Regions from separate parts of the Pedobacter sp. SG908 genome, predicted to be linked through region 2. Evidence: riboswitches for the same ligand, from Rfam matches in the RefSeq annotation. Region 2 holds a riboswitch; each other region holds the start of a gene.
What was found. A riboswitch is a leader RNA that binds a small molecule or an ion and turns the genes downstream of it on or off. The one in region 2 is predicted to bind S-adenosylmethionine.
Positions count from the first base shown of each region.

Region 1: another riboswitch for S-adenosylmethionine. It lies ahead of FHT21_RS10420 (SusC/RagA family TonB-linked outer membrane protein); the one in region 2 lies ahead of metH (methionine synthase).
Region 3: another riboswitch for S-adenosylmethionine. It lies ahead of FHT21_RS00960 (cysteine desulfurase family protein); the one in region 2 lies ahead of metH (methionine synthase).

Region 1 covers NZ_JAAOYY010000001.1:2,548,018-2,558,776, forward strand. Annotated here, with positions in the region: gene FHT21_RS10415 (SusD/RagB family nutrient-binding outer membrane lipoprotein) at 1-269, opposite strand, end outside; gene FHT21_RS10420 (SusC/RagA family TonB-linked outer membrane protein) at 278-3,487, opposite strand; SAM riboswitch class I at 3,806-3,912, opposite strand; gene FHT21_RS10425 (TlpA disulfide reductase family protein) at 4,051-5,319, shown strand; gene FHT21_RS10430 (trypsin-like peptidase domain-containing protein) at 6,361-8,037, opposite strand; gene FHT21_RS10435 (TlpA family protein disulfide reductase) at 8,040-8,627, opposite strand; gene FHT21_RS10440 (protein-disulfide reductase DsbD N-terminal domain-containing protein) at 8,688-10,559, opposite strand; gene FHT21_RS10445 (TlpA disulfide reductase family protein) at 10,581-10,759, opposite strand, start outside.
Region 2 covers NZ_JAAOYY010000002.1:891,617-902,375, forward strand. Annotated here, with positions in the region: gene FHT21_RS18835 (histidine decarboxylase) at 1-1,005, opposite strand, end outside; gene FHT21_RS18840 (S41 family peptidase) at 1,157-2,764, opposite strand; gene murQ (N-acetylmuramic acid 6-phosphate etherase) at 2,955-3,758, shown strand; gene FHT21_RS18850 (hypothetical protein) at 3,866-4,432, shown strand; gene FHT21_RS18855 (Bax inhibitor-1/YccA family protein) at 4,470-5,225, shown strand; SAM riboswitch class I at 5,349-5,452, shown strand; gene metH (methionine synthase) at 5,586-9,287, shown strand; gene metF (methylenetetrahydrofolate reductase [NAD(P)H]) at 9,362-10,315, shown strand; gene FHT21_RS18870 (hypothetical protein) at 10,411-10,713, shown strand.
Region 3 covers NZ_JAAOYY010000001.1:237,904-248,662, reverse strand. Annotated here, with positions in the region: gene FHT21_RS00985 (glycoside hydrolase family 43 protein) at 1-619, shown strand, start outside; gene FHT21_RS00980 (hypothetical protein) at 709-1,140, opposite strand; gene FHT21_RS00975 (RagB/SusD family nutrient uptake outer membrane protein) at 1,155-2,603, opposite strand; gene FHT21_RS00970 (TonB-dependent receptor) at 2,615-5,605, opposite strand; gene FHT21_RS00965 (TlpA disulfide reductase family protein) at 6,002-7,129, opposite strand; gene FHT21_RS00960 (cysteine desulfurase family protein) at 7,168-8,322, opposite strand; SAM riboswitch class I at 8,372-8,469, opposite strand; gene FHT21_RS00955 (beta-galactosidase family protein) at 8,968-10,759, opposite strand, start outside.

The DNA of each region.
Region 1 (10,759 bases), on a different contig from region 2:
GTAAAACTACTGTTTGAATAGATAAACCGATCTTCTTCCGTGTACTGTACTTTAGCCCAATGTTGTACAAAAAGCAAACTCGAATTCAGATTATTTGTAGTACCCCAGTAGGTATCTGATGTATTTTTGATTGCCCCGGTAAGTAAATAATCGGCCTGTGGAATTTCAGGGGCATTCGGATTGATGTTTACCTCATCCAGTTCTTTGTTACAAGATGTAAAAGCAATTGCCAAAATGGCCAGAATATATAGTTTTTTATTTTTCATCATGGAGATAATTAAAATTTAACATTTAGATTGATACCATAACTGCGTGTGCTCGGGTTAGATAAACTTTCCAAACCCTGACCGTTACCAGTATTGAAAGCAACCTCAGGATCAATATCTACTGTGTTGCGGTGAATAATCCACAGGTTACGGCCGACAAGCGATACCGAAACCCCTTGTAAACTTAATGGGCGAAGCCATTTTGATGGCAGGTTATAACTTAATTTAACCTCGCGGAGTTTTACATATGAAGCATCGAAAATATTTGCTTCATCAATATTTCTGAACGATTTATAATATTGTTGAGCTGGTAATACTTTCTCATTTCGTTTACCATCAGCCGTTACGCCATCAAAAATAATCCCATCATCATAAACTGTTACGCCCGCCGGAGCAGTCCCATTTACCCTTACTGTACCATTTTCTTTCTTATTATCCGGATAATAATATGAGATTCCGCCATATTCTGTTGCTCTTCCAGGAAGTGTAGAAGCCAATACTCCTGTATAGGTACCTGTTGCATAGGTGCCATTATAGATAGAACCACCAAAACTTGCGTCAACCAATACCCCTAAACTGATACCTTTATAAGTGAAAGTATTATACACACCACCAATCCAATCTGGCGTATATTTCCCCAGTACCTGTTTGGTTGGATTTGTTGCAGGTGCGCCCGTTGCGTTTACAACAATATTACCATTACCATCTCTCAAATATGCTGATCCGAACAATGAGCCGTAAGGCTGACCAACGGTAGCAATAACCTGTGCCGAGTTAGAAGCCACTACATAATTTGTTAACAATTTTTCGGCATCTAATTCTATTACCTTACTTCGGTTTGCCGCAAAATTTACATCAATATCCCAGGTAAAGGCTTTTTTTACTGGCGTAATTCCCAATTGTGCTTCTATCCCTTTGTTGTTGATTTTGCCAGCGTTAAGCAATTTTGAGCTGAAACCAGTACTCTGACTTACATCAGCAGCCAAAATCTGATTATAACTATTGGTATTGTATGCACTTAAATCGAAACGTAACCTTTTATTAAAGAATACCGCCTCAAGCCCCAGTTCTGTAGAAGTAGTAGTCTCTGGTTTGAGATTAGGGTTTAAATCTATAGCACCCGGACTTAGCTGAGGATTTGCAACGACAATGTTAGGATATAACTTTTGCAGATCGGAACTGATGCTAAACGGCGCACCAAATGCATAAGTATTAATCAAACGGTAAGGATCGGCATCTTTACCAACTTTAGACCAACCTCCGCGTATTTTTAAATAGTTAAGAGCTTTGCTTTTAATATCGAACGCCTCGGTTGCTACAAAACTTCCATTAAATGATGGGTAAAAATAAGACCTGTTCTGCGCCGGCAAGGTAGATGACCAATCGTTACGGGCCGTAATGTTGGCAAAAAGGTAATTCCTGAAGCCAATCTGGCCAGAGGCATAAACACTATAAGATTTTAGTCTTGATAAATTATTTAATGAAATCAGGGGATCGCGAGAGTTTTTAAGGGTATAAAGTCCGGCGATGGCCAGTTTAGGTGCACTTTGATCGTTCTGCTCAATATATTGTCTACGGATGTTCCCACCACCTAACAATTCGAGGCTAAAATCATCATTCAACTGTTTGTTAAAGTTTAATGTCGCATCTGTATTATTTTCACTTACGGTAAAGGCACTCTCAGTATAAGAGCCGAAAGGTGTTCCATTGGTACCATAGGCAATCCTAACTTTACGTCTATCGTTGTAATAATCGGTCCCTGATCTGAAATTGAAATCAAGTCCATCAATAATCTTATAGTTAAGGGCTAAACTTCCAATAATCCGGCTACGGTTTTGCGATACTGTATTTTCGTATGCTACCCAATAAGGATTGCTGTAATAACTGTTGTTCCAGTTAAACGTTTTTCCATTTTCGTCCAAATAGTTTTTCAATTGGTTAATATCAACCTGACGGCCGAACCAGGTAAACTGCAACATCGTACTGGTTGATCTCGAACCGCCTGTTCCAGGTAAATTATCAGAGTTAAGTTTGCTATAATTTGCATTGGCAGTTAAGGTTAACTTCGGTGTTATTTTTAATGATGTATTGAACACAAAGGAATTTTTGCCCTGACCAGAGTTAGGTACTATCCCCACCTGTTTTAGGTTATTATATGATATCCGGTAATCATATTTTTCACCAGCATCTGCAACCGATACCCCATTGTTCAATGAATATCCTGTTTGAAAGAAATCGCGCACATTATCGGGATGTGCCACAAAAGGAACGGCTACTCCCTTCGAAAAAAATTGTGGAATTAGTCTTCCATCCAATTTAGGACCCCAGCTTTCATCTACGCCATCGTTAATGCCTTTACCTGCACCGTCTACGTAACTAAACTTGCCTTCCGATCCCTGACCGAAAGCATTTTGATAAACGGGCAGGGTAAGTAAAGTTTCTAAAACAGCATTCGAATTGATGGCAATGCCTAATCCTTTTTTCGATTTACCCGTTTTGGTTTTAATGAGTATAACGCCTGCTGCAGCCCTCGAGCCATATAGCGCCGCGGCATTTGGTCCTTTTAACACACTCATCGATTCTATATCTTCCGGATTGATATCTGAAATGGTATTGGCATAATCTCTTGCCCCAGCCGAATTTAACTGAGAGTTATCTACCGGAATCCCATCAACTACAAATAATGGCTGGTTATTTCCTGCAATGGAAGTTTCTCCCCTAATAACCACTCGTGACGACCCCATACTCCCCTGGCTGTTAGTTACCCGTACACCAGCTATTTTTCCGGCCAGTGCATTTACCAGGTTGGATTCTTTAGCTTCAGCCAAATCCTGTCCTTTTAATTCCTGAACAGCATAACCTAGCGATTTTTTCTGTCGCGAAATACCCAATGCCGTAACCACTACCTCATCCAACGCATTATCGCTTGATTGAAGAATGACCGAAACTGGGTCTGCGTTTTTATTGATTTGTATTTCCTGACTCTTAAAACCGATATAAGAAAATACCAATGTGCCCTTATCTGGTGCACTAATAGAGAAAGCTCCTTTTGCATCAGAAATGGTGGCCTGTTTGGTTTCTTTTATTAATATGGAAACACCTGGGAGTGTTTCACCATCTGCCGACTTTACAGTTCCGGTAACCGTGACATCTTGAGCGGAAAGCTTTTGTGCTATGAGGAGCAAAAAGATAAGCGCTATTGATTTTAAATTTTTAAGCATATTGTGTAGTTAATTAGTTAATAAGGGATAATAATTTTGGGCAAAACAATTCCTAACGGTTAATAACCGTGTTTTATAAGAAAACAAAGGAATGGTTAGATCAAAAAAGCCTGTTAAATGGAGCGATTTTAACAGGGCATGCGCATTCGGAAGTATGCACTAAGGTTTACATCAATAGCTTTTAGCTTGTCTGTTTTTTTCATCTGAATAATTTTCTTTAAACCGTATTTACTTTTCAAGCGTGCATCAGGGCAAAAAAAAAGCACCCCATAAATCAGAAGTGCTCCATATATTCTTATAAGGATAACGCAAACAACTGACTTAACTACCCCAGATTCATCTGAGATGGAATTAGCACCATTTCTAAAAATTAGATGGTTGCTAAGGCTTCATAGGGCCATTCCCTCCGCCTTTCTTGATAAGTATTTTAAAATAACTGGGGCAAAGGTATAATTAATTCCATTTATCCTATAGTTTTTATAGATTTTTATTGAAATATTTTTTCTTTGGCAATTACATCCATATCTTTGTCTACTAATTTAGTCGATAAATATACATCCCCAATGAAACTAAAATCCATTTTAGCAGCCGTATTGGCCATATCAACAACTTTTATCTATGCCCAGGAACATAATACTTTACCCAATCAGGTAGTAAAACTCAACAAAATAAAATCAAAAGCCTTTGTTGCCCTCGGCAATTGGCGCGGCATAGCGAAAGTAAAGGAAGGTCTGGAAATTCCTTTTAATTTCGAGATCAATGAAAAAAGCGGTCAACAGAAATTATATTTCCGCAATGCCGAAGAAAGTTTCGAAGGTGGTCTGGTAAAACAGACTGCTGATTCACTTTTCGTAAAACTGGATCAGTTTGATAACGAACTCGCATTTGCAATAGATGGCGATCATTTATCTGGTACATTAAGAAAGCAAGATAAAACTGGCCAACCTTTGGTAATTATTGCTGAACGAAAAAATTATCGTTTTAAAACGGCAGATAAACCAGCAACAGCAGACTATTCTGGTAGTTATGATGTGGTTTTTAAATCGCCAAATGGTAAAGAAGAAAAAACAGTAGGTTTATTTAAGCAAACGGGAAACAAACTTACGGGTACTTTTCTACGCGTAACAGGCGATTCGCGCTATCTGGAGGGTGTTGTGGAAGGAAATGAGTTTCAACTTTCTAGTTTTATTGGCTCATCTCCTGCCTATTATAAAGGAACTTTCCAGTCAGATGGCTCATTAACCGGTGAAATTTTAGGTGCAAGGGGAAGCCAGTCTTTTACCGGGACCAAAAATAAAGATGCTGCCCTGCCTGATCCTTATAAACTCACCTACCTTAAAAAAGGATATAAAACACTTGATTTTAGCTTTCCTGATATCAACGGGAAAAAGATTTCGCTAAAAGATGAGAAGTATAAAAACAAAGTGGTGATTTTGACCATCACCGGAAGCTGGTGCCCTAACTGTGTTGACGAAGCTACCTTTTTGGCGCCATGGTACAAAAAGAACAAAAACCGCGGTGTAGAAATTATCGCTTTACATTACGAACGCTCAACCGAACCTGAATATGCAAAAAAGGTGATGACACGTTTCCGCGAACGTTTTGGAATTGATTACGACCAGGTTATTGCAGGTACTGCCGATAAACAGGTTGTATCCGAATCGTTGCCTGCACTCGATTCTTTTTTATCGTTCCCAACCACGATAATAATTGATAAACAAGGTAATGTAGCCCAGATCCATACTGGTTTTAATGGCCCGGCCACTGGTAAGTTTTATGATGAGTTTATTAAAGAATTTAATACAGAAATTGATACGCTATTGAAGAAATAGGCATAGCACTCTCATTTCTTATCGGTTGGTGTCTCACCAACCGAAATAAAGCGTTGGTCGGTGAGACACCGACCAATAGAACTTCCTTGATTTCCGTGCTTCCGTGGCAAATTAAATGGTAGCACAGGCAAGCCGCTCCAAATAATAAATAATAATGCATAATGTATCGTTTTTGGAAAGCAGGTTTAGCGCACTTCAGTTCGGGCAGTCCTTCTTTCCTCTTCTATCTTTTTGCGAATGTTATTGCTGTTTGTTTGGCTCGGCAGCAAAAAGGATAGCCGCTACAATAAGGTTTATTTAACAAAGGTTTGTACAAGGAACAAAATAGCGTTTTACATTTTGTTCTTAGTAGCAACTGTGTTTTTAGCCCCGGGCAAAGCGGCATCCCTGAAGCACAGCGGAGGGATACAGCAAAGAACGGGAAATAACATTAATAGTAGCTCAGCCTTTGCGCTCCAGAAATTAATTTTACTTTTTTTTAGTAAAGCAGGTGTAATGCCTATCGGCTACGGCAGTCCTTCTTTCCGCTTCTATCTTTTTGCGAATGTTATTGCTGTTTGTTTGGCCCTGCAGCAAAAAGGATAGCCGCTACAATAAGGTTTATTTAACAAAGGTTTGTACAAGGAACAAAATAGCGTTTTACATTTTGTTCTTAGTAGTAACTGCATTTTTAGCCCCGGGCGAAGCGGCATCCCTGAAGCACATCGGAGGGATACAGCGGAGAACGGGAACAAACTTTAATAATTACCCCTGACATTGCGCTTCAAAAATATATACCGTCCCCTTTTTGGAAAGCAGTGTTAGCACGCTTCGGTTTAGGCAGTCCTTCTTTCCGCTCCTATCTTTTTGCGAATGTTATTGCTGTTTGTTTGGCCCTGCAGCAAAAAGGATAGCCGCTGCAATAAGGTTTATTTAACCTGGGCCAGTGCACCAAAAATAGATAAAGGAATTTAAATAAAGATTCTTCGACAGACTCTCCGTAGGAGTCCTTTGGACAGAATGACAACCTTTACTGACTGCTTCAGTGGCAAAAGCACCAAGCTATTGAATAGCTTTCGATACAAAACTAATAATTGTTTTCTTTGGTATCACCACCGTTGTTGTCCGGCTAAACCGAGCAATGTTAATCCCATAAAAATGCCCTTCCCAATCAAAAACTGGCGATCCGCAGGCATTTGCTTTAATGGCTGCATCGTGTGTAAAAACAGCATTAAAACCATCTCTTCGTTCTGATTTTCCACCTTCAAATTTCTCTGCCGGATGATTGGAGACCGGTTGCCCCCTTCCGTCGAGCTTGAAAGTTTTGTGCATTTTCCCAGTTGCGTTGGCCCACTCAAAAGTAACCTCATCTCCTGCCCAATATTTCATCATTTCGGGCGCAAATTCATTTGCCTTTTTGATGAGTTTCCCATTAATGCCAATGAGTTCATCGCCAACTTTTATTCCTGCTTTCTCGGCCGGGCTACCTTCTTTAATTAATGAGAATTGAACTGGGCTGGAATTGTATACCACCATAGCTCCCAAATAAGGTTGACTGTTAATTTTCGACAAATTAAATAGCGTACTGCCCAAAATACTGCGCATCACTTTGCCAGCGGGATCAATGCTATAAAGAAGTTTACCCATTTCTATTTTAACGCTGTCGCCATCAGAAATATTTAAATCAATTCCACCAGTTATTCGCTGTTCAAGTTCAAATAAAACCAGGTCGTTTTCCTGATCTTTTCCAATCAACTTAATCGGCACTGCGATTCCATTAATATCACATTGTGCTTGTTCGCCAACCATAGTGTTTTTACTCAGTAGAAACTGTTTTTTAGCTCCATTTGCTGTGCTAACATTCAATAAAGTAGCGCAAATATCCTGGTTTTCTCCTTTTATCAAACTTTTGACGAAAAAGCAGCTGTTTTTAAGCCTTGGTATATCAAAATCAGGGTGTAAAGCCTTTTGTTTGCTTTCTTTCTGTAATTGCAAAGACAAGGGATCTGTTTTCACACTATCTTGTTTTTCAGGGAAAGCCGTATAAAGTGTTTCACTGTTCAAGGCTGTCCAATAACGGCGGTAAAGGTCAACCGGAATTTCAAAATTCATTTCTTCTGAAACATCAATGGCACTGTGCAACCCGATTACACGACCATAATAATCGAATAACGGGCCACCAGAATCGCCAGGTTCCATTTTGCAGGTGGAGCGGATAAAACCATATTCGTTTTTTACTTCTGCAACACTGCCCAACCTTAAAGTTGGGAGTGTTTGGTTTAAGCTTTCGGGATAAGAAATACTGATACAAGGTTCGTTTTTAAGCAAACTTGCCGAATAACCCATCTCTGCAAACGGATAGGTGCCTTTATCGGTAATTTTCATCATGCCCACATCTGGAATGCCAGGCGTATCTTTATTTTCTATTTTTCCTAAAGCCATTGCAATACATTCACGTCCATCAGGAAAAAACACCTTATAATTTTTACCCGGTAAAATGGTATGTGCAGCCGTTAAGATGTAACCATCGGCACTTACTACCACGCCGCTAAACTGTGCACTGGTTCTTTGGTTCTGCTGTACATCGAAGCCCCACATGCGTACACTTGCAGGATATGCCTTTTTAACCGCTTGGGCAATGGTATACTGAAATTTAGCCACCAGCTTTTTCTGTGCGGTAGCATTTAGGTGAAACAGTATCACTAAGGTTACTGTTAATGCCTTTATAGAATTATTCATTATTATTTATGATTTTTTGCCAATGTAATCCGCTCAGAAATTTCCTGGAGCGCAGCGGCATCGGTTCCGGTAAACCCAGTTAGTTTAAATACAATATTACCTGCTTTATCGATAACGAATTTTGCAGGGATAGCAATCACCCCATAATCTTCAACCGCAGCATTACGCCCAGCTTCATCTTTCAGATCCATCAGCACCTGAAAATTAAAACCCGATTGTGCGATATATTTTTTTACATCTTCAACTGGTGTTTTGCTGGTTTCCCAGGTATGGATAAATAAGAACTTTACAGAAAGATCATTTTTATAGGTATTAACGGCAAGCTGCATCGCAGGAAAAGATTTTTTGCAGGGTACACACCATGTCGACCAAAAATCGAGTACAATTACTTTCCCTTTTAGATCCTTTAGCGACACTACATTTCCAGCGAGGTCTTTTAAGGTAAAATTGGGTGCAGGCAAGCTAATCATTTCTGCCAAAAGTTTCTTATGAAGAGCATCTGCTTTATTCGCAGGAGGTTGTGCCTGTAGCGAAGTACATGCGAGTACACTCAGCATAGCCAATAGGCAAAGCCTGAAAAAAGGTATCATATCTTTTAGGGTTAAAAACAGTAAGGCCATTTTACAGGCCCTACTGTTTGCATAAGTAGCTTAAATGAGTATTTCTAATATCTTTTCTTTAGGTGGGTAACATTTGGTTTCATCACACACCTGATAGTATAAGCCACATTTAATTTTAGTGCCAGCTTTGGCCTTACTGTAATCGACCATTATCCTAAAATTTGCCTTCCCTTCAAAAATAAACATGCCCTCGTTGCCCGGATAAGGAATAGCTGCTGTTGTTTTCCATTCTTGATCAGCCACTGCACCTTCAGGAAGTTCCAATCTGGTTTCGGTAACCACAAATGGATTATCTTTAGATACATAAGCATAAATATGCCAGCCTTTTAAAATTTTAGCTTCGATAAGCAAACTGTCTTTTTTATTGTCATTACCGGGAATAAATCTTGCAGAAACGGCTACTGGATCGGCTGTGGTAGATTCACCACCTGCAATGGCTTTTGGTAATTGATAGCTTTGTTGTTGGCCAACAGGAACATTTTTCCCATAGGTGTTCACCATGAATTTAAAACCACCAGATTCGGTGTAAAACAGGTTATTGCGGTTTAGATTGAGCCAATTTCTCCATTCAGCTGCTTTGTTGAATTTTTGAGTAGTGTAACGTTCGAGCAAACGTTGAGCCATTGCTACCTCTTTTCTGGCCTCCAATAAACTTACACATTTATCTAAAAGCGCCACTTTACGGTTAGAAATACCTAGTTTTTGTGCATCATGGTCTAACTGAAGGGTATACACGCCAGAGGGATAAAAATACTCATAATTTTGACGGTAATACTTGTGGTAGAGACTGATATTAGTGCCATAAATAGCAAATAAACTATCTCCTGCATAACCTTTTACATAATCCTCAAAAGATTGGGTATCGTTGGTTACCGGCATTTTCAAAAACATTTCGTTGCCATGGCCAATATCTTCTCCCTTTGCTTTTTTATCCTTTAATTCCTGCTGCATTTTAAGCATGCGAAGATTGCCTTCCCGCCGCAAAACAATAGCCTGATTATAAAGATCTTTGTTTAACCGATAAATTAGCTCATCTATGCCGCTACGGGTTTCGATCTGCACTTTTTTAACAATAGCCGGAAGGTGATCGAATTTTTTGATGTAACAGATCGTGTTTACAAAAACATCTTTGGCCTCATCTGTCATATAATCTGGAGAGCCTGCAAAACCCCACATAAAGTAATTTCCTTGGCGGCCCAGTGCTACTGCCTCGGCATTTTTAAGGCAAACGCCACCTGAAATAGATTCAGCATCGGGCGAATCATTAAATCCTTCTCCATGCGAAACCATGCCGATTAGATAAGGCTCTTTAGAAGAAAAACCCTGTTTTACCACCCGCCACCTATCCATTTGCTTGGGTGTGCCAACGCCTTGATATCCGTTAAAAAAAGAACCTGGCGTCGCTTTTTTGACCATGCTTAGTTTTACGGCATTTGGCGTATTAAAAATGGGATGATCGATTTTGATATTTAAAGCTTCATCATCTAAACACTGGCAATACCAATCGAATTTTAAACCTAAAGGCAAACCTACGTTTGGTGCCATGGCATGCATTAAAACCATAGGACGGCTAAAGTTTGCTGACATGTTAACCGGACCGGCATCCATTAAGGTTACATCAACCTCATCAGACATTTCTACCTTGTAATCGGCAACATCGACTACCTTAACTTCGGTAAAACGCTGTTCCAAAAAGGCTTTAAAATCTGCCATTCTGGTTTTATATATTTTTTCGACCACACTTGGCGTAGTTGAATAATACACTACGTTTTTGGGCATTGCTTTATCGGGATTATACCCAACATACAAAACCTTTAAGGCAATTTTCTCCCGATATTTCTCAGTCCCAAAAGTGAGCAGCGAAGCCAGCATCAGACATGCTGTTAGCATCTTTTTCATCATCTATATTTTATCAGTCAATAACTAATTGAATATTTCAGCAAGCTTTTTATTCAAAGGTTCGCCACGTAAGCCATTACCGATAATTTTACCCTTTGCATCTACCAGAAAACTTGCAGGTACGGCGCGTACGCCATATAAACGGCCCACTTCGTTGTTCCATCCTTTCAGATCAGAAACATGAATCCAGTCTAAACCGTCTT
Region 2 (10,759 bases):
TGTTGCAGGTGGGGTAGGGAAGTTTACGGTAATGGCATTCACATTCCGCCACGCTGCAATACCAATTTCTTTAAGCTTGGTTTCCGTATAAGCTGCGGTTGCTAAACTGTGCATGGTTCTGCTTTTTAAACCTGCTATACCCAAACGTTTAATGGTGTGCCATAAAAATAAGGGGCTATGCCCATTTCTAGAGCCAGTAATGGTGGTGTCAACACTTCCGATATAAGCCACCGAACGGGCAATTCGATCGCGGTTCGATTTTTTGGCAACTACCACTCCGCAAGGCATGGGCGAACCAAAAAACTTATGACCACTAATGGCGATGCTGTCTGCACCATCTTCAAAGTCGAATGCTGGTCTTGGTTCAATTAATGCACTGTACGTGCCAGAAAGTGCTGCATCGGCATGTATATAATAATGCTGGATAGCCAGTTTTTTTAAGATGCTTTTAATTTTGGCCACATCATCACGTGCTTCGGTCATGGTGGTGCCAATATTGGCCATAATAATAACAGGCATATGGCGGTTCATCCGGATGGTGTGTTCAAGGTCTTCGTAATCGATTTCTCCGTTTTCCTGTGTACGGATAACAATGTTCGACATATTGAGTAAATGCAGGTTCTTTTGCACGCTATAATGTGTCGCTTCCGAATAATAAACCATTCCTTTTGGATGTAACTCGCGGGCAAGGTATAAGCCATATAGATTGCCTTCTGAGCCGCCATTGGTTACATAACCCCACCAATTATCTGCAGGAGCACGGAAAAGTTCGGCAAAAAACTGGACTACTTCTTTTTCCAGCTCACGAGAGCCTACGCCGTAGGTTGAAGTAACGAAAGGATCACCCAGGTTGTTCATCGGATATTTTAAAAATTCGGATAATGCCTGATAATCGAAATCTTTCGAAACGGGATAACCTAAAAATAAATCGGTCTGTTGCTTAACATTTTCCAATAGATCATTTAATACCTGTTGATCCTTTTCCTGTAATTTGCTCGCTTCCATAAAAGAGATGATTTGCTGCCAAAATTAGCAAAAACAGAATATAGTATTATTATTTTATGATAATTAAGTATATTATTTTGTTTTTAATGTTTTTAATGAATTAAAATTCTGTGTAGGCTGTAGATTTATCCTCGCAAAATATAAAATATGGCTACTGAAGGTTAAGGAGTGCTTGTCTTACCGCATTGTCGGTTTGATTTGCTGCCTTATAATAGCCTACATCGCCCAGATAGTAGCGACAAAGCAAGGCTTTAAGGTCATTTAAGATCACATTTTTCGAATTGTACAATTGAAAACGATCTATCGCTATGTTTTTACGTTGAAGAAACCCGATAAAATCTTTAAAATCATTATCGTTTATGGTGAAGATATTGATATTCTGTTCTACAAAACTGGCACTGTACTTATTGGTAAGTACATTAAACACGTAATCGGAAAGTACTTTCTTACTTACTAAATTACTGTAAAACTTATTGTAACCATTCGTGTCTAATCTCACAAATATATCTGGCTGGATACCGCCAATAGGTTTAACTTTTCTGTTCTGCTGAATATTTACACCTTCGGTTTTCTCAATAGAATCTTGAAAAGAAGTACGGTCTCCTGTAAGCTCTCCGTCCATCATCCGCTCGTCTAATTCATGTTTGTAAGCGTCGTAACCTTTTTTGTAAGATTTTTGGATACTCCGGCCAGATGGTGTGTAATATCTTGCGATGGTTAAGTTCAATGCAGAGCCGTCTCCAAAAGCAAATTGCTCCTGTACCAAACCTTTGCCAAAGGAGCGGCGGCCAACAATAATCCCTCGCCCCAAATCCTGGATAGCCCCTGCTACAATTTCGCTGGCCGAGGCCGTATTTTCATTAATTAAGACAGCCAGTTTGCCATTTTGAAAAGCGCCTGTTCCTGTAGAAAAATAATCGGTACGTGGCTCATGCTTACCCTGCGTATACACAATAAGTTTGTTCTCGCCCAAAAACTGATCAGCAAGTCCTGTAGCTGCAGTGAAATAACCACCTCCATTATCGCGCAGGTCAAGAATCAGCTTTTTCATGCCCTTTGCTTTCAGGTTGTTAGCCGCGACGGAGAAATCGTTGTCGGTATTAGCACCAAATTTACTGATTCGTACATAACCTGTTTCGTTGTTGATCATATAGGCGGCATCAATGCTGCTGATGTTTACTTTGCCGCGGGTAACCATGATTCGGTTACTTTGTGAAGCCCCCGAGTGTAAAAGCACTACGCTCACACCAGTTCCAGATTTACCTTTAAAACGACCGGTAAGTTGGTCTTTGGGTAGGTTTCGGCCACTTACTACTGCGGTATCGATACTCAAAATCTTATCGCCCAATTTAATTCCTGCCTGGTAAGCTGGCCCATCCTTAACCACACTGGTAACCATCATGGTATCGTTAAGCATATAATATTCTATACCTACGCCTTCAAAGTTCCCTTCCAGGTTATCGGTCATATCTTGCGCATCCGTTGGTGGGAGGTAAACACTATGTGGATCGAGTTGGTGTAAAACACTGTCGATAGGTAAGTTTTGAAGCGAATCGGTATTGATGTCATCAACATAATTGCCATTGATGATGTGTAAGATCTCGTTTAATTTTTCGTCGCTATTGTTGGCTAACTGCGGACTTTTTTTAACGCCAAAACCTTGATCCTTAATGAATTTTATGCCCAAAAACATACCCGCTATTAAAATTACAGAATAGCTTAAAGCGATCAGTGCGTTATTACGGGTATTTTTTTTCATCAGCGTTACTGCAAATTTATGAAAATTAGCGAGTTGATATATTTTTTAACTGCATTTTCATGTCTTTTGTTTATAATATTTAACATTAATTAACGCAAGGAAGGCGTCGCTTGAAATTTATGACACATATTTTTGGATTTTTAGCGCAGTTTTTAGAAAGAATTTACCGAATTTTATCAAAATTAAATTTATGAATAGAGTTACCGAGCAAGAATCTAACTATGACCACATCGATCAGATGTCGGTATTAGAAGTTTTGCAGGGCATTAATAACGAAGATAAAACTGTAGCATTTGCAGTTGAAAAATGTTTGCCTCAGATTGAAAAATTAACGTCGGCAGTGGCTGGACGGATGAAAAAAGGTGGCCGTCTCTTTTATATAGGTGCAGGTACAAGTGGCCGTTTAGGTGTAGTAGATGCTTCAGAATGCCCGCCTACTTACGGTGTTCCTTTTGATTGGGTTGTAGGAATTATTGCTGGCGGCGATACAGCCATTAGAAGAGCGGTAGAATTTGCTGAAGATGATGCCGAACAAGCCTGGAAAGATCTTCAGGAATTTGAGATTAATGAAAAAGATTGTTTAGTTGGCCTGGCAGCATCGGGTACTACCCCGTACGTCATCGGTGGTTTAAACACGGCACGCAAGCATGGCATTTTAACCGGCTGTATTGTTTGCAATACCGGTGGGCCAATAGCTGCCGAATCTGATTTTCCAGTTGAAGTAGTAGTAGGGCCTGAGTTTATTACCGGTTCTACCCGGATGAAATCGGGTACGGCGCAAAAGATGGTATTAAACATGTTAAGCACTACTGTTATGGTTCAGTTGGGGCGTGTAGTTGGCAATAAAATGGTCGATATGCAGTTAACCAATCATAAGCTGGTAGACCGTGGTACACAAATGGTTGCCGATGAACTGAATATAGGCTATGAAGAAGCAGCAGAGTTATTAACCCGTTATGGAAGTGTGCGTAAAGCAGTTGAAGCCGGACATTAAGAAATGAGAGAATGCTTGAGTGATAGAATTAGAGGGTGATTGAATTCAGCAGCAGTATCAAACATTCACTCATTCAAAACTCACTCATTCAATAATTAAAAAGAAGCATGCACGAAATTGAGCCTTATTATCAGTGGAGAGATGATTATATTTCGGCAGAAGATGAGCGTTCGCCATTTTACAATACCGAATATTCGGAACTTTACTTCGATAAGCAGATTTATAACTTTTTACTGCACCCACAATGGGATGAGTTCGGCTCGAATACCTTGTACATGAAGGTGTTGTACGTTGATTATGACCGCAGTTATGCCATTATAGAGTTTATAGGGGAATGGAACGATGCCATTAATAACGATATTATGCTGCTGAAACGCGATATTTTAGAGCTGATGATGGACGAAGGCATTAATAAATTTATCCTGATCGGTGAAAATGTGCTTAATTTTCATGCCTCTGATGACAGTTATTATGAAGAGTGGTTTCAGGAAGTAGAAGATGGCTGGATTGTTGGGGTAAATTTTCAGGAACACGTAATCACCGAGTTTCGCGATAATAACATCGATTATTACATTAACTTTGGTGGTGCATTTGACAATCTGCCATGGCGCACACTAAAACCACTACAGTTCTTTAAAAAAGTTGAAGAACTGCTGACAAAAAGATTAAACTAAATATTTATTTTTATATAGTTAAATACACAAATTTAAAATGGAACAACAAAATTATCAATATCAAGACAACAGTGTTTTTGTACAGGAAAAATCTGCATCTAAACGTTTCTTTGGAAATGTTTTCTTATGGATGTTTGTGGCATTAACTGTTTCAACAGTTGCAGCTTACTTTATCGCCAGCACACCGGAAGTATTGAATTATCTTTTATCTTATAACCCACAAACAGGTAAGGGTGGCTTTACTGTGTTAGGTTACATTGCAATATTTGCACCACTAGGGCTAGTATTCCTGATGGGGGCCGGTATGCAACGAATGTCTTATCAGGCGTTAATAGGCGTGTTTTTGCTTTATTCTGTATTAACAGGAGTAATGCTCAGTTTCATCTTGTTAACCTATTCTTTACCATCAGTGGTAATTAGTTTTGCCGCAGCAGCCGCGATATTTGCAGTAATGGCAATAATGGGATATACTACAGATACAGATTTGAGTAAGTTTGGCCCAATATTATTTGCCGGTGTAATCGGTTTAGTGATCATTAGCGTTATCAATATGTTTTTGGGAAGCTCAACATTAGGTTATATTATGGGATTTATCGGAGTGGCGATTTTTACTGCATTAACTGCATATAAAGTTCAGGAGCTTAAAAGAATAGGTGAAGGTTTGGATGAAAATGGAAACACTTTAGGCGTAAATGAAAGCAAAAAATTAGCAATCATGGGTGCGCTTTCACTTTACATTACTTTTATTAACTTGTTTTTATCACTATTGCGTATTTTCGGTAACAGAAGATAATCTCCAGAAACAGAACAATATTCTTAATTCTTAAGGCCGCGCAGTTTTGCGTGGCCTTTGTAATTTTATTTGGTAGCAATGCGATAAATTTTGGAATTGATGTTGCTTTGTTGCATTTTTGTATGCTTATTAAGAAAGACGGAGGGATTAGACCCAACGAAGTCTTAGCAACCTGTAACCTACAAGGTGCTAAATTCTATTCTGCAAATAGCGGAAACAGATAAGTTTAGGATTACGATTCACGTACCAACTTTTTAAATAAGCCTTTTAGAGACTTGAGACTATAGATTTGAGATTTGAGACATTGCGTCTTATCCATGCTCATATCTAACATCTCATATCTCAAATCTTACAACAAGAATGAGCATAAGAGAAGAATTAGAAAAACGTATTTTGGTGATTGATGGTGCAATGGGTACCATGATTCAGCGATATACCCTAACCGAAGAAGATTTTAGAGGGGAACGATTTAAAAACCATCCCTGTGATGTAAAAGGCAATAACGATTTGCTCAACATCACACGTCCGGATATTATTAAAACAATACACCTGGAGTACCTGGCTGCTGGTGCCGATATCATCGAAACTAATACATTCAGTACACAGCGCATTTCCATGGCCGATTACCAGATGGAAGACCTTTCTTACGAGATGAGTTTTGAAGGTGCACGTGTGGCAAAAGAAGCCGTAAACGAATTTATGGCTGCAAATCCAGATCGTAAATGCTTTGTGGCCGGTGCTATTGGCCCAACCAACCGTACCCTTTCCATGTCGCCAAATGTAAACGACCCTGGTTTTAGGGCGGTTTATTTTGATGAACTGGAAGCAGCTTATTACGAACAGGTACGTGGTTTGGTAGATGGTGGTTCTGATGTATTATTAATCGAAACCATTTTCGATACGTTAAATGCTAAAGTGGCTATTGTGGCCATTAAAAAATATGAAGAGGTAATTGGCCGTAAACTGGAGATCATGATTTCTGGTACTATTACAGATGCCTCTGGAAGAACGCTTTCAGGCCAAACAGCCGAAGCTTTTTTAAACTCTGTAATGCATGCTAAACCATTAAGTATTGGTTTTAACTGTGCTTTGGGAGCTAAAGAAATGCGTCCGCATATTGAGGAGCTTGCCGCAAAAGCAGGTTGTTATGTTTCGGCCTATCCAAATGCAGGTTTACCAAATGAGTTTGGAGCTTATGATGAGCAACCGCATGAAACGGCACATTTGGTAGACGATTTTATTGCATCAGGTTTTGTGAACATTGTGGGTGGCTGTTGTGGTACCACGCCAGAGCATATTGGTTGTATTGCTAAAAATGCGAGGAAAGCCGAGCCGAGGAAAGTACCAGTGCTTGAGCCTTACATGCGTTTAAGCGGATTGGAACCGGTAACCATCACTCCAGAAAGCATTTTCGTCAATATTGGTGAAAGAACAAATATTACCGGATCCCCTAAATTCTCTAAACTGATCTTAGGCGGTGATTATGAAGCTGCATTGGCTGTTGCCTTACAACAGGTTGAGGGCGGTGCGCAGGTAATCGATGTGAACATGGACGAAGGGATGTTGGATTCGGAAGCGGCAATGACCAAATTCTTAAACCTCATTGCCTCTGAACCTGATATTGCTAAATTGCCCATCATGGTCGATTCATCCAAATGGTCGGTTATTGAAAACGGCTTAAAATGTTTACAGGGAAAAGGGATTGTAAACTCCATCTCCTTAAAGGAAGGGGAGGAGAAATTCCGCGAAAGCGCCCGCAAAATTATGCAATATGGTGCTGCGGTAGTAGTAATGGCTTTTGATGAGCAGGGACAGGCTGATAATTACGAGCGTAGAAAGGAAATTTGCAAAAGAAGTTACGATATCCTGGTGAATGAAATTGGTTTCCCGGCAGAGGATATTATTTTCGATCCGAATATCTTAACCGTTGCAACAGGATTGGAAGAGCATAATAATTATGCAGTCGATTTTATAAATGCCACCCGTTGGATTAAAGAAAACCTGCCTCATGCTAAAGTGAGTGGAGGGGTTTCTAACATTTCGTTCTCTTTTAGGGGAAATAATGTAGTGCGAGAAGCCATGCACTCGGCATTTCTTTACCATGCCATTCAGGCTGGTTTAGATATGGGAATTGTAAATGCGGGGATGTTGGAGGTTTACCAGGAAATTCCACCCGAACTACTAGAAAGGGTAGAAGATGTGCTCTTAAACCGAAGGGAAGATGCAACAGAGCGTTTGGTAGAATATGCTGATACCGTAAAATCGAAAGGTAAAGAGGTGGTTAAAGATGAAGAGTGGAGAAAAGGCTCTGTTGAAGAGAGATTATCTCATTCTTTGGTTAAAGGAATTGTAGAATACCTGGATGATGATGTAGAGGAGGCCAGACAAAAATATGCCCGCCCGATTCAGGTAATCGAGGGGCCGTTGATGGACGGGATGAATATTGTGGGTGATTTATTCGGTGCCGGAAAAATGTTCTTGCCCCAGGTGGTTAAATCGGCAAGGGTAATGAAAAAAGCCGTAGCCTATTTATTGCCATTTATAGAACAGGAGAAACTGGATAATCCCGATCAGGATCAAAACTCTTCCGCAGGAAAAGTATTAATGGCCACTGTTAAGGGCGATGTGCACGATATAGGAAAAAATATTGTGGGCGTGGTTTTAGCCTGTAACAACTTCGAAATTGTTGATATGGGCGTGATGGTTCCTGCGCAGGAGATCATTAAAAAAGCCAAGGAAATAAATGCCGATATTATTGGCTTAAGCGGTTTAATTACACCATCACTTGATGAAATGGTTCACTTTGCAAAAGAAATGGAACGCGAAGGCTTTACCATTCCATTAATTATCGGCGGTGCAACTACCTCAAGGATCCACGCGGCAGTAAAAGTAGCACCAAATTACTCTGGACCTGCTATCCACGTGTTAGATGCTTCCAGAAGCGTTACGGTTTGCAGTACTTTAATGAATCCAGATACCAGAGACGAATATATTGCAGGTATCAGGGCCGAATATGATAAAGCCCGTGAAGCGCATTTAAACAAACGATCGGATAAACGCTTTAAAACCCTAGAAGAAGCACGTGCAAATAAATTTAAGATCGATTTTCAACCTAATCTACCTGTTCCGGAATTTACTGGTACAAGGATCTTCGATAATTATCCTTTAGAAGAACTGGTTCCATATATCGATTGGACGCCATTTTTTCATACCTGGGAGCTCCGTGGTAGTTACCCGAAAATTTTCGATGATAAAAATGTAGGCGATGAAGCGAAGAAACTTTTCGATGATGCACAGACTTTATTAAAACGTATCCTCGACGAAAAATTGTTAACAGCAAGAGCCGTAATTGGTTTCTGGCCGGCAAATGCGGTAGGAGACGATATTCAGCTAACAGTTGCCGGTGATCAGTTGTCAAATGACTCCGAACTGAAAACTGAGAACTCTAAACTGGTAACTATTCATACCCTTCGCCAGCAGGCCGAAAAAGTAGATGGGCAACCTTACTATGCTTTATCTGATTTCATTGCACCGAAAGAAAGTGGTATTCAGGATTACTTTGGTGGTTTTGCCGTAACCGCAGGTATCGGCATTGATGAACTGGTGAATGAGTTCGAATCCAATTACGATGATTACAACAGCATCATGGCCAAAGCATTGGCCGATCGTTTAGCTGAAGCTTTTGCCGAGCGGATGCACGAACGCGTGCGTAAAGAATACTGGGGTTATGCACAGGATGAAAATTTGAGCAATAAGGAATTGATTAAGGAGGAATATGCAGGTATTCGTCCGGCCCCAGGTTACCCTGCTTGTCCGGAACATACTGAAAAAGGAACTTTATTCCAGTTGCTTGATGCAGAGAATAAAATAGGATTACGCTTAACCGAAAGTTATGCCATGTATCCAACAGCGGCAGTAAGTGGGTTTTATTTCGCGCATCCCGATTCGAGGTATTTTGGATTAGGAAAAATTACTAAAGATCAGATTGAAGATTACGCCATCAGAAAGAATATGCCGATTGAAGAAGTAGAACGGTGGTTGAGTCCGAATTTAGCTTATTAAGCCCTAACCTCTAAAGGGAGAGGGAATTGTATACAAATTAAAATTTAAAGTCTCGATTATTCGGGATTAGGAGTATGAAGATTACAGAACATATAAAAAACGCAAAGGGTAAAACCTTGTTCTCTTTTGAATTATTGCCGCCTATTAAAGGGCAAAGTATACAATGGATTTATGATGCAATAGAACCATTGCTAGAGTTTAATCCGCCTTTTATTGATGTAACTTCGCTCCGCGAGGATTACATTTATAAAGAACAAGCCAATGGTTTGCTACAAAAGGTATCTTATCGCAAGCGTCCGGGTACTATTGCCATTTGTGCAGCTATTATCCATAAATATAAGGTTGATGCCGTTCCGCATCTTATTTGCGGTGGATTTACCAAAGAAGAAACCGAAAATGCATTGATCGATTTACAGTTTTTGGGTATCGATAATGTTTTGGCTTTGCGTGGTGATGCCCGTAAGGCAGATGGGAATTTCGTGCCAACTCCTGGCGGACACAGTTATGCTACAGATTTGATCGAGCACATCAAGAACCATAACGAAGGTAAATTTCTCCACGAAGATGTAGAAACCTTTAAAAGCGATTTCTGTATCGGTGTGGCTGGCTACCCTGAAAAACATTTCGAAGCGCCTAACATGAGTACCGATTTCAAATACTTGAAAAAGAAAGTTGAAGCTGGCGCAGAGTTTATTGTTACGCAGATGTTTTTCGATAATCAGAAGTATTTCGATTTTGTAAAGAAATGCAGGGAAAACGATATCAATATTCCAATTATACCAGGGTTGAAGCCTATAAGTACCTTATCGCAGTTAAATGTATTACCTAAAATATTTCATATTGATTTGCCCGATGAGTTAACGGATGCGCTATCGCATGCCAAAAACAACAACGAGGCAAAAGAAATTGGTACAGAGGCCATGATTAAACAATGTAAAGAACTGATTGATTTTGGTGCCCCGGTATTACACTTTTATACCATGGGCCGTCCTGAGCAGACCAAAAAGATTGCGAAAGCTATTTTTTAAAGATTGAAATAATCATGTGTGTTATACTCGAAATTCTTACAGAAGTTTAACCTTAAAATTATTGTTTTAATACTATAGCGTTTATCTTTGTACCGATGAAATTTGATGGCCTTAAATATGTATTGATTGCCTGCATTGCGATAGCTTTTTTCTTAAAAGTAAGCCATGCAGTTTCGTATTTAAGCTATTCTAGCAATAATGTTGAAGTTTTATCCACAAATGATGACGCAACAGAGAAAGAAGAAAAGAAAGTAGAAACAGAATATGCGGTGCAACAGATCGTGTTTCATGGAGCATTATATTTTCCACTTCAAACTTCAAAAAAGGTGATTATTCCTGATCATTCTTTCCAACTGGCTTATTTCCCAGAGGTTTTAACGCCACCACCTTCCGTATAAATGCACCTTTAGGTTTATTTTCTCATTTCGCAATAGCGGAATCAAT
Region 3 (10,759 bases), on a different contig from region 2:
TGGGGATACGATCATGAAAGTGATCGAAGATCGCGGCGCGTTCACCAATCATCCTGGCTACATCGATTTCAAAGGCCAGTCTTATTTATTTTATCACGACGGAAGTTTACCAGGAGGCGGAGGCTTCAAACGTTCGGTTTGTATCGAACCATTCAGTTTTAACCCTGATGGATCGATTCCCAGAATTAACCATACCCAATCAGGTGTGCTAAAAAGTGTGTCAAACTTAGATCCGTTTAGCCCTGTTGAAGCTGAAACCATCGCATGGTCAGAAGGTGTAAAAACCGATCAGGATAGCTTAACTGGGACTATTTTTGTATCCAATATTGATCATGGAGATTATATCAAAATCCGCAGCGTAGATTTTGGCAAAGGCGCAACTAAGTTCGAAGCAACTGTTGCCTCACTATCTTCAAAAGGAAATATAGAACTTCGGGCAGACAGTTTAAACGGTAAGCTGCTGGGAATCTTAGAGGTAAAATCAACCAAAAATGCTCAAAACTGGAAAGCCCAGCTTTGTAAAACAAACCAGATCACCGGCATACACGACCTGTATTTGGTATTTAAAGGTGAGGGTAACAACCTCTTTAATTTTGATTCCTGGCGTTTTATACGATAATAGTTGGTGTTTAAATACGGTTCCTTTATCAACAATTAAAGGCAATTTGAATTGCATATAAAGCCGGCAGCAATTAAGCTGCCGGCATATTACTGAAGCGTTATGGTAGAAGTTTTATAATTTGAACTCACTGGCAAAGCGCCGTTTTTAAGTGTTAATATTAACTTTTTAGCCGCATCCAAGTTAGCTGGAATTGCCGTGAGTACAATTTGAGCCGAACTGCTATGGGCTGGTATGGTAATTTTCCCTATCGTACCCAATATGGTATAATGTGTACCAGAAACAGCAGTACTAGCCGGATCTACTACGTACTCTACATTTACATCGGCATCTCTTTGTGGCCCAACTAACTGCACCAGAATGGTTACACTACCTGGGGCAGCCGAAGTTCCTTTTGCCAAGTTGGCGGTAATGGGTTTAAATTCTACCTGCGAAGGTTGATCGTATTCTACCCGGTATTTCTTGCAGCTAAAAAGAAAAAGCAGCAGTATTAAAATGGCCGGAAATTGTATTCTTTTCATATTGTTAATCATTTTTAATAACCTGGATTTTTAATAAGATTTGGATTTACGCTCAAGTCTGATTGCGGTATAGGCGCAAGGATTCTATAATCGGTATTGTAGGCAATGGGTGCAATAGAACCCAATGCGCTCGATTTGGGCACATCAAGACCTAGGCGCACCAAATCAAACCACCGGTCGCCTTCAAAAGCAAGTTCAATTCTGCGTTCTTTTAAAATTGCAGCTATCGAAACAGGTACACTGGTTAAGCCTGCCCTGATGCGGATTTTATCCAAATCGCTTTGTGCAGTTGCACCTATAGCTGTGCCTGCCCTGAAATTGGCTTCAGCCCTGATCAGGTATAGCTCAGAAACCCGTAGTAATGGAATGTTTTGTAAAAAATTAACCCCATTGGTGGGTACCCACTTACGAACATAATTAACGGTTACATTACTTTTCTTGCCGGTAGTAATTGTTCCCCTTCTTACATCGTTTGTTTCGTATAAAGCCAGCAACTCTGGCGTTGGCGTAAAATCACCGTAACCCACTTTCGGTTCGCTATTGTTATCAAAAGCTGTCTGGTCCTGGCGTTTACCGTAATCGGCCGGAAACTGGGCATAGTACGACTGCAAAGATTCATTACCATTCGATTGCTCTGAAGTGATTACAATATTGAATATGGCTTCTGGATTATTGTCGGCATAAAAGCTCGAAGTATAAGCTGGCCCCGTCACAAAAGTAGAGCCTGCCGTGGCAATTGCCTTATCAGCATAAGTTGCAGATTCGGTATATTTACCCCAATACAAATAAACTTTCGATAAAATGGCCTGAGCCACAGTTTTGGTTACATAACGGTTTCCTGCCGAGTTATCGAGCAGGCTTTCTGCTGCCAGAAGATCGGTTTCAACCTGTTTATAAACTTCTTCAACTGTGTTTCTGGCCGGAAAAACTACATCTGCCAGTGTTGCCGTAGGTTTTAAAACCAACGGTACCCCTTGGTTAAATCCGTTAACAATAAATTGGGGGTTATAACCGTAAAGTTTTACCAGATCCCAATAAAACAAGGCCCGGAGACCATAAGCCTGACCTAAAATTTTATTCTTGTCTGCCTGACTTCCAGCGACATTGCCCACTGCCTGAATCACCAAATTTGCCTGGTTGATACCCGAGGTGTATAACCCCCAAAGACTCATGTGCGCACCCGGTGCATTAATAGAATTAGTGATCAAGCGATTGGAATTAAGCCCCGGAATCGGATAAATGTTATCGGCCATGATATCCGGATTAATCTTAAACGACTGTCCATAATAACCAGTTCCCCTTAGGTTACTGTAAACAGTATTAAGCAAACTGCTTACACCAGTTATATTGGTTAGTGCCTGTGATGAGGCTATGGAATCTTTCGGGCTAGTTTCGAGTGTTTTTTTACAACCCGAAAGCCCCAAAAGTATTAAGAAGATAAATATATATGTGTATTTTTTCATTTTGATATTTTTTACAGTCCAATTTGAAAACCAAGGGTATAGGTTCTTGCCTGTGGCACCCCTCCATTATCAGATAATACAGTTTCAGGATCAATACCAGTATACTTGGTCCAGGTTAACAGATTTGTTCCTGTCGCATATAGTAATACATTATTTAACCTGACTTTAGAAATTAAATCTTTAGGCAGTTTATAAGATAATCTTACCTCTTTTAACCTGAGGTAATCGCCAGGTTTATACCACTGTGTTGATGATGTACTATAAGCGCTCGAAGCCACACCACCGCTCACATAATTACCTCCTGTATAAGCCAGCGGAACATCTGTAATCTGCCCGGGTGCTGTCCATCTTCTTAATACATCTGTACTTCTGTTTGACGCATTGGCATAACTATCGAGAAAGTTTTTGTTTTGATCGAATAATAAGAAACCAGTAGCATACTGGAAGAAAATATCAAGGCCAATACCATCATAAGAAAAGTTATTGGTAAAACCACCAAAATATTTTTGCTGGCTATCTCCGATAATCTTCCTGTCGTTGGTAGTAAGGTTATAGGTAAGGTTGTTATTGGCATCTAACCAAAGCGGCCTTCCATCAGCCGGATTCACCCCGGCATACTGATAAGATAAAATCCTGCTTACCGAATTGCCAACCAATTGAAACCTCGGATCGAGATCGTCTGTAATCAGTTGAAGGACTTTGTTTTTATTGTACGAAATATTAAATGAGGTATTCCATTTAAATTTTCCGGTTAAATTTTCGGAGTTGATCTGAAATTCGAAACCCCGATTCTGCATTTTGCCGGCATTATCACTTACGCCACTATAACCGCTTGTACTAGGCAATGTGCGGGTTAAGAGCAGGTTTTTATTCAGCTTGTTATAGAATTCGGCCGTAAAACTCAACCTATTGTTAAATAACGAAACATCAGTTCCTAAATTGAGCGTATAGCTATCTTCCCAGGTAAGCTCTACATTAGGTAAACCACCAGGTGAAATACCTCCTACCCCGTTATAACCTGGGTTAGAACCAAAGGTAGAAAGAGAAGCAAAATTACCAATACCCGAGTTGCCTACTTTTCCATAACTGGTTCTGATTTTCCAGTCGCTAAGCCATCTCACATCTTTAAGGAAATTTTCTCTAGACAGTCTCCAGGTTAATGAGCCCGAACCAAAGAGCCCGAATTTTTGATTTTCGCCAAAGCGTGAGTTTCCATCATAACGGATGGTTCCATTCACAATATACTTATCATCAAAGGCATATTCGCCTCTTGCAAAGTAACCCAGATTTTTAAACTCGGTAAAACTTGATGATATAGATGCCAGAACAGTACCCCCGTTCAGGGTTCTGAATAAATAGTTCGGGAATCCGGTTTTTTGAGTAGTAATGGTATTGTTAACCTGATGGCGATACTCGAAACCTGCCAATCCGGAAACTTTATGTTTGGTACCGAACAAATGGCTGTAGTTTAACGTGGCATTGGTTTGATAATTTTTAAACTCGGTATCCAGGAAAGTATAACGGCCATTGACAGAAGCCCCATCCCTGGTTCTAGGATCCTGAAAGCGGTCTTCTTTGATATCGCCATAATCAATCGATCCGGTAACCCTGAATTTAAGATCATCTATAATCTTATAATTTAAAGCAAAAATCCCTTGCAACTGGTTGGTGGTACCTTTATTGATATCGTAATTAGCCGATTTTATAGGATTGGTGGCCACAGCGCCCAGCAGCGGTTCGTTATAATCACCACTTGCAGTATACACTGCTTGTGTGGGAATGAGGAAGTTAGAACCAAATGAAGGATTTGCAAATGTAGAACCGCTAAGCGTACCATTTTGGGTAAAGGTACTTAAGTTGATATTGGCTTCGAGCGAAAGCCTGTTATTTACATTATGCTCGAGGTTACTTTTAAATGTGCCCCGTTTAAAGTCCTGTTGTATTTGCTGACCTTTTTGGTCAAATAAACCCGCCGAGATATAAAACTTGGTTTTAGCATCACCTCCCCTGGCAGTAAGCTGATAATTTTGAGTGTGTCCCTTACGGTAAGCAGCATCGTACCAGCTATAAGTTGGGGCTGCAGCCGGATCTGCACCAAAAATGGTCTTAACGCCTGATGGGCCAATAACCTGCGAACTGTTGGCGCCATAGCGGTTAACATATTCTTCGGTGTAAGTCGATAACCATTGCGGTCCATTAAGTATATCTAAACGATCTACCTCTTCGGCATAACCAAAATAGCTGCTGAAATCGAATTCGGTTTTACCGGCTTTACCACGTTTGGTAGTAATAATTACCACACCGTTTGCAGCTTGTGAACCATAAATGGAAGCCGATGAAGCATCTTTTAAAACATCTATGGTTTCAATATCATCGGGATTAATGTTACTGAGGATGTTGGATGTTGATAAGCTTCGGGATAAATCGCCTGAGTTGACCTGGATACCGTCAACAATGTATAATGGAGCAGTACTTGCATTAAATGAACCCGTACCACGGATTAGAACACTTACCGACGAGCCGGGTGTGCCCGAGTTGGTATTTACGCGTACGCCAGGCAATGTACCTTGCATAGCTCTATCGAAACTTACCAAGGGCACTTTTTCTATTTCCTTAGAAGAAATACTGGATACGGCCCCGGTAATATCTCTTTTTTTAATGGTTTGCCCAAATCCAGTTACCACCACTTCATCCAAACCAGTTGCGTCTGACTTTAAAGAGATATTGATTACCGTTCTGGCATTGATATTTTCGCGGATAGTAGCGAAACCCAGAAAGCTGAATTCTATGGTTTTGGCAGATGCCGGAACGACGATGGAATATTTACCGTTTGCATCAGTTTGCGAGCCTGCTTTTGTTCCCGGAATCCGGATAGATGCAGCCGGGATAGGAAGACCATCTTCGGCTGCAATAACTTGTCCAGTAATCACCTTACTTTGTGAAAATACAGGAAAGGTTACGACAAGGCATAGTATAATAAGCGAAAGTAATTTTCGTTTCATTTCTTTATGAAGATTAATAATAATTAGTGATGCCAAACGGCATTTATTTATTCGCCAGAGCCGATTTTAACACGGGCTGTTAAACCTTTAATATTAAAGTGTCAAAAAAATGTGCTGGCGTAAACGTGTATATAGCGTATATTTCTAATGGCTTAGAATATATTTTCGCTAATAAGTTGCAGAAACAACTAAACAGTTAGGATATTTTCATTATATTCGATTTTAAGTGATTAAATATTAATTCAGCATTAGTTGTCACATACCGTGATAAATCACTTATTCAGGGGCGGCCTCAATCGCCCCTGTTTTTTTATCCGGTAAACTTTTACACACTTTGCGTAAAAGCAGGTTTTATCATTTTCGGTTCTGTTTTTTATAAATTTTAATTAAAAGTGATTATTTGGTTTTAGCATCAAGTAACGAAGCTAATTTTTCTTTTAAAGCCTCGCCACGAAGTCCTTTAGCAACTATTTTTCCGTTTGGATCGATAAGGAAATTTGCCGGAATGGAACGGATTCCATATTGTTTGGCTACGGCATTATCCCAGAATTTTAAATCAGAAACGTGTGTCCAGGTTAACTGATCATCAGCAATGGCTTTTAACCAGGCCTCTTTTTTACCAGGCTGATCTAAAGAAACCCCTAAAACGGTAAAGCCTTTGTCTTTATATTGATTATAGGCAGCTACTACGTTCGGATTTTCTTGTCTGCAAGGACCGCACCACGATGCCCAGAAATCGACCAGAACATATTTACCTTTAAAATCAGATAATTTTACTGGCTTGTCGTTCACATCATTTTGTGTAAAATCTATAGCCTGAAGGCCTATTTTGGTGTTTTTTACCGCATTAAAATAGGTTGAGATGTCTTTGCCCGATTTGCTGTCTTTAAGGTTCTGACCCAATGCAGCATAAACCTTTTCTGCCTCAGGTTGAGCAGATTCGCTGGTTGCAATCTGGGAGATAGCTGTTAAACTTACGTAAGACTGCGGATTTGAACGGGCAAAATCGATATAAATGGGCTCCAGTTCTTTACTTGCAGCTTCGTAGCGCTTATAAATGGCCTCAGTTAAGGCTTTGTCTTTCTTTTGTTCGGCGGTTAATTTGCCAAATTCGCCATTTATTGCAGCCAGTTTATCCTGAACCGGCTTGGTTAAAGCCTTAAGTTTTTCATTATCGGCATTTACTTTCGACCCGCTGATCGATGCATTTTTTAAAGAATCGGCAGATACCAGCTGAATATTGGCAGGTTCAAGGTAAATGGACAAGAAATCGCGTTTTCCATTCTTTTCAGCGGGCTTTTTATATACCGAAGCCCTTAGCGGATCGGCGATCTCACCTTTAAAAGCAAAAGTGCCGTTTTTTAATTCAGTGGAGTCTAAAAACGATTTACCATCTTTCGAATAGCTCAAGTAAATTTTCTCATTCCCCTTATCATTTTTTAGGGTTCCGTTTAACGAGAATGGTTTTTGTGCCAGTGCAGCTAGTGGTAGTACAGCAACTGCAACGAGTAGTGTTTTTTTCATTTCAGTTTAATTTATGGGTGTATGATTAGGAATTATTTTTAAGCGTAAAGAAGATTTGGCCGTTCCTGGCGATTGTGGTAAAGGTTGTTCAATTGCGCAACCACTTCATCGATTTCAGCCTCGGTATTAAACCTGCTGAAAGAAAACCTGATTGTTTCTTCATTTTTACCAGTTCCCAATGCTTCAATAACATGCGATGAATGATTGGAAGAACAGGCGCTTCCTCCCGAAACAAATATGCCTGCCCTGTCTAAAGTTCGTAACAAATCTGCACCATTGGGCAATGCGGGTAATGAAACACTTAATACCGTAGATAAGCTTTTATCAGGATGATCTGAATAACCGTTAAAGTTTATTTCAGAAAGGCTTGTAAGCCCGTTAAGCAATCTTTTTTTAAGTGAATGGATATATGTTTCGTAAAGGTTTTGGTTATCATAGGCATGCTGAAGTGCCGCTGCCATCCCTACAATACCTGCTACGTTCTCGGTACCTGCCCGCTTTCCCGATTCCTGCCCTCCTCCCTTAATAAAAGCACGCAGATTAGCCGGTTCTTTTGCATATAGAAAACCAACACCTTTCGGCCCATGAAACTTATGCGCCGAGCCCACCAGAAAATCGGGCGCCAGCCGGCGGGTATTAATATCGATATGGCCAATAGTTTGCACCGTATCTGAATGGAATATGGCACCATGATGCTCAGCAAGATCGGCAATTTCTAAAATGGGATTCAAATTTCCTATTTCATTGTTACCATGCATCAAGGATATCAGCGCAGGTTCTTCATTTTTGAGCAAAGTATCCAGTTCAGTGAGCGATAATTTTCCCTTACTGTCATTTTCAAGATATACCAATCTGATTATTCCACTGTCTGCCAAAGCTTTAAGCGTATTTAAAACAGCATAATGCTCTAATCTGGAAGTAATAACAACCCGGATATTATGGTTATAAACTGCTGAAAGTAAAGCTGTATTATCGCCTTCGGTTCCGCCAGAAGTAAAGAAAATATTTCCTGGTTCTGTATATAAAGTATCCGCAATAATTTCCCTCGATCGCTCTACGGCTTCTCTGGCATACCTGCCTAAAGCGTGTGCCGAAGACGGGTTTGCAAATGATTCAAAAATAAAGGGCTTCATGGCTGTAAAAACCTCACTGGCAAGTGGGGTGGTCGCTGCATTATCTAAATAAATACTCATCTTTCAATTTTAAATCATCACTGCTTATTCAGATTTCCGGAGAAAGTTATTCTTATCTTTCCCTTACGGGAAGGATTTAGCACCTTATTTGGCAACAGGTTGCTAAGACATCATAGGGCCTTTTCCCTCCGTCTTTCTGGATAAGTCAAAAATATATTAACGGCACAAATGTATATAATTTCTATAGATTTTATAGTTTTTAATTTGATTTTTTTGTGCCAAGCTAATATTATGTATATAATTACAGCGTTGTGACATTAATAGACAAGATTTGAACTCTGCAATCACTGTTTTTCAAAACAGTTGATGAAAAACATTACCTTAGAACCGAACACATTAAAACACTGCCAGATTTTATCTAACCATTGTTTTAAGCTGTAAAAAAGTTTGACTGAACCGAAAAACATTTACTAGAAAAAAGTCAGCTGAGTAATGTAATACTGCATTATTTCCTTTTAACGGAATTTAGATATTGTTTCGTTTTATACCCGATAATTTATTAAGCCACAGCTAAATAATTGTTACAGCGCATAGTGATCTACACTGCCTCCCATTAAGGCAGTGTAATCCAACTTCATAAAAAATCACCCAAAACGATGGAATAACTTCTTAAAGGAATGATCGAAGATCATCTAGGTTAATACTTTAAGGCTTCAGTAATTCTAATACAGGTACTTCTACAGATTTAATTACTTTGTGTAGCGTGTCATTATTCTGCTCGAAAATTACAATTTCATTCTTGCCCTTTTTTAGCCAACAACCTGGTAGGTACAGCGTTTGTTGGGGACCAACGCTCCAGTAACGTCCTATATTTATTCCGTTAATAAACACGATACCTTTACCCCAATCACGCATATCAAGAAAAGTATCACCAGTTTTTGTTAGAGAAAAACTTCCTTCGTAAAAAGCTGGTCTTCCAACTGTTGCCGTATTTTTTGCCAAGGCTAAATTAGGCACAACCTCCATAGGCAACTTATACATATTCCAGTTTCCGCTAATAGTTTGTCCATTAATAATTACCGGAGAAATGATACCTTTTGTACTGTTAATGATTTTTGCCCCGTAGTTAATTCGTCCCATATTTTCAACTACAATATCTAAAACGGCATTAAAAGGAATGTCAATATCACAATCATATTTTTTATAATAGCTGTTTAATTCAGCAACCTTAGTTCCGTTGACATACACAATGGCATAATCACGCAAACCAGCCAACTCTAGTTTACCACTAATAGGCTGATTAAATTTTTTGCTGTACCAAACGTAGCCATGTCCTTGATTTAAAGCTTCAAAAGTTAAAGGATTATCGTCATTTACTGGTGTAATTTTACTTTTAATATCTTCCAAATCAACTGCTTTTGTTAAAATAATATCCGGAATAGCAATTACAGGAATTTTTGCCGGAACAGCTGGAGTTTCTGGCTTTTTCAGTAAATCTCTTAAAGCATTGTACTTTTCGGTAGCCCAACCAGCCTCACTAATTGGCGCATCATAATCATAACTGGTTAAATCTGGCTGAATATCATGTTTGTTATCATAATTTGCGCCAGATGTAAAACCGAAATTTGTACCTCCATGTACCATATAATAATTAAAAGATACGCCACCATCTAAATATTTTTGCGTTTGCTTAACCACTGCTTGCGTAGAAACTTTAGGAAAAGGCTCTGCCCAATGGGCTAACCAGCCAGGATAAAATTCTGCTACCATATAAGGTCCTTTACTACCATTGTATTTATTCACCAATTCCTTAAGCTTGGTTACATCATCTTCACCATTTGCAGTTGGTAAAGCTCCTGGTAATGCGCCACCCTCAAAAAGCCAGCTTCCGTCTGAAGTAAAAAATGGCACATTAAAGCCAATATCTTTTAACTGTTGAAATACAGCTGCGCTATACCTTTTATGATCTTCTAATGGAACATCCTTACGTTGAGCCACATAAGACCCAAATTCATTTTCGCCCTGCACCATTATGATTGGACCTCCATTGGTTATTAAAAGATTTTTAAGCTGTCCGTACAGTGCAGTAAAATAAGCTTTTGTTGCAGCTAAATATTGTGGATTATTGCCACGAATAATCATGCCTGGCACCTTTTGCAAAAACCATGGATAGCCGCCAAATTCCCATTCGGCACAAACATATGGGCCTGGTCTAAGGATCACAAGTAAACCCTCTTCTTGAGCAGTTTTGATGTATTCGGCGATATCTCGATTACCAGTCTTAAAATCCCAAACCCCGGGAGCAGTTTCATGGTAATTCCAAAAAACATAAGTAGCCACAGCATTTAAACCCATTGCTTTCATCATTCTCAAGCGGTGGCGCCAATAAGGTTTTGGAATGCGTGCATAATGCATTTCTCCACTATAAATTTGAATCGGCTTATCGTCTAACAGAAAATTACCGCCCTCAATAGCGAAAGTGTGTTTTGGATCTTGT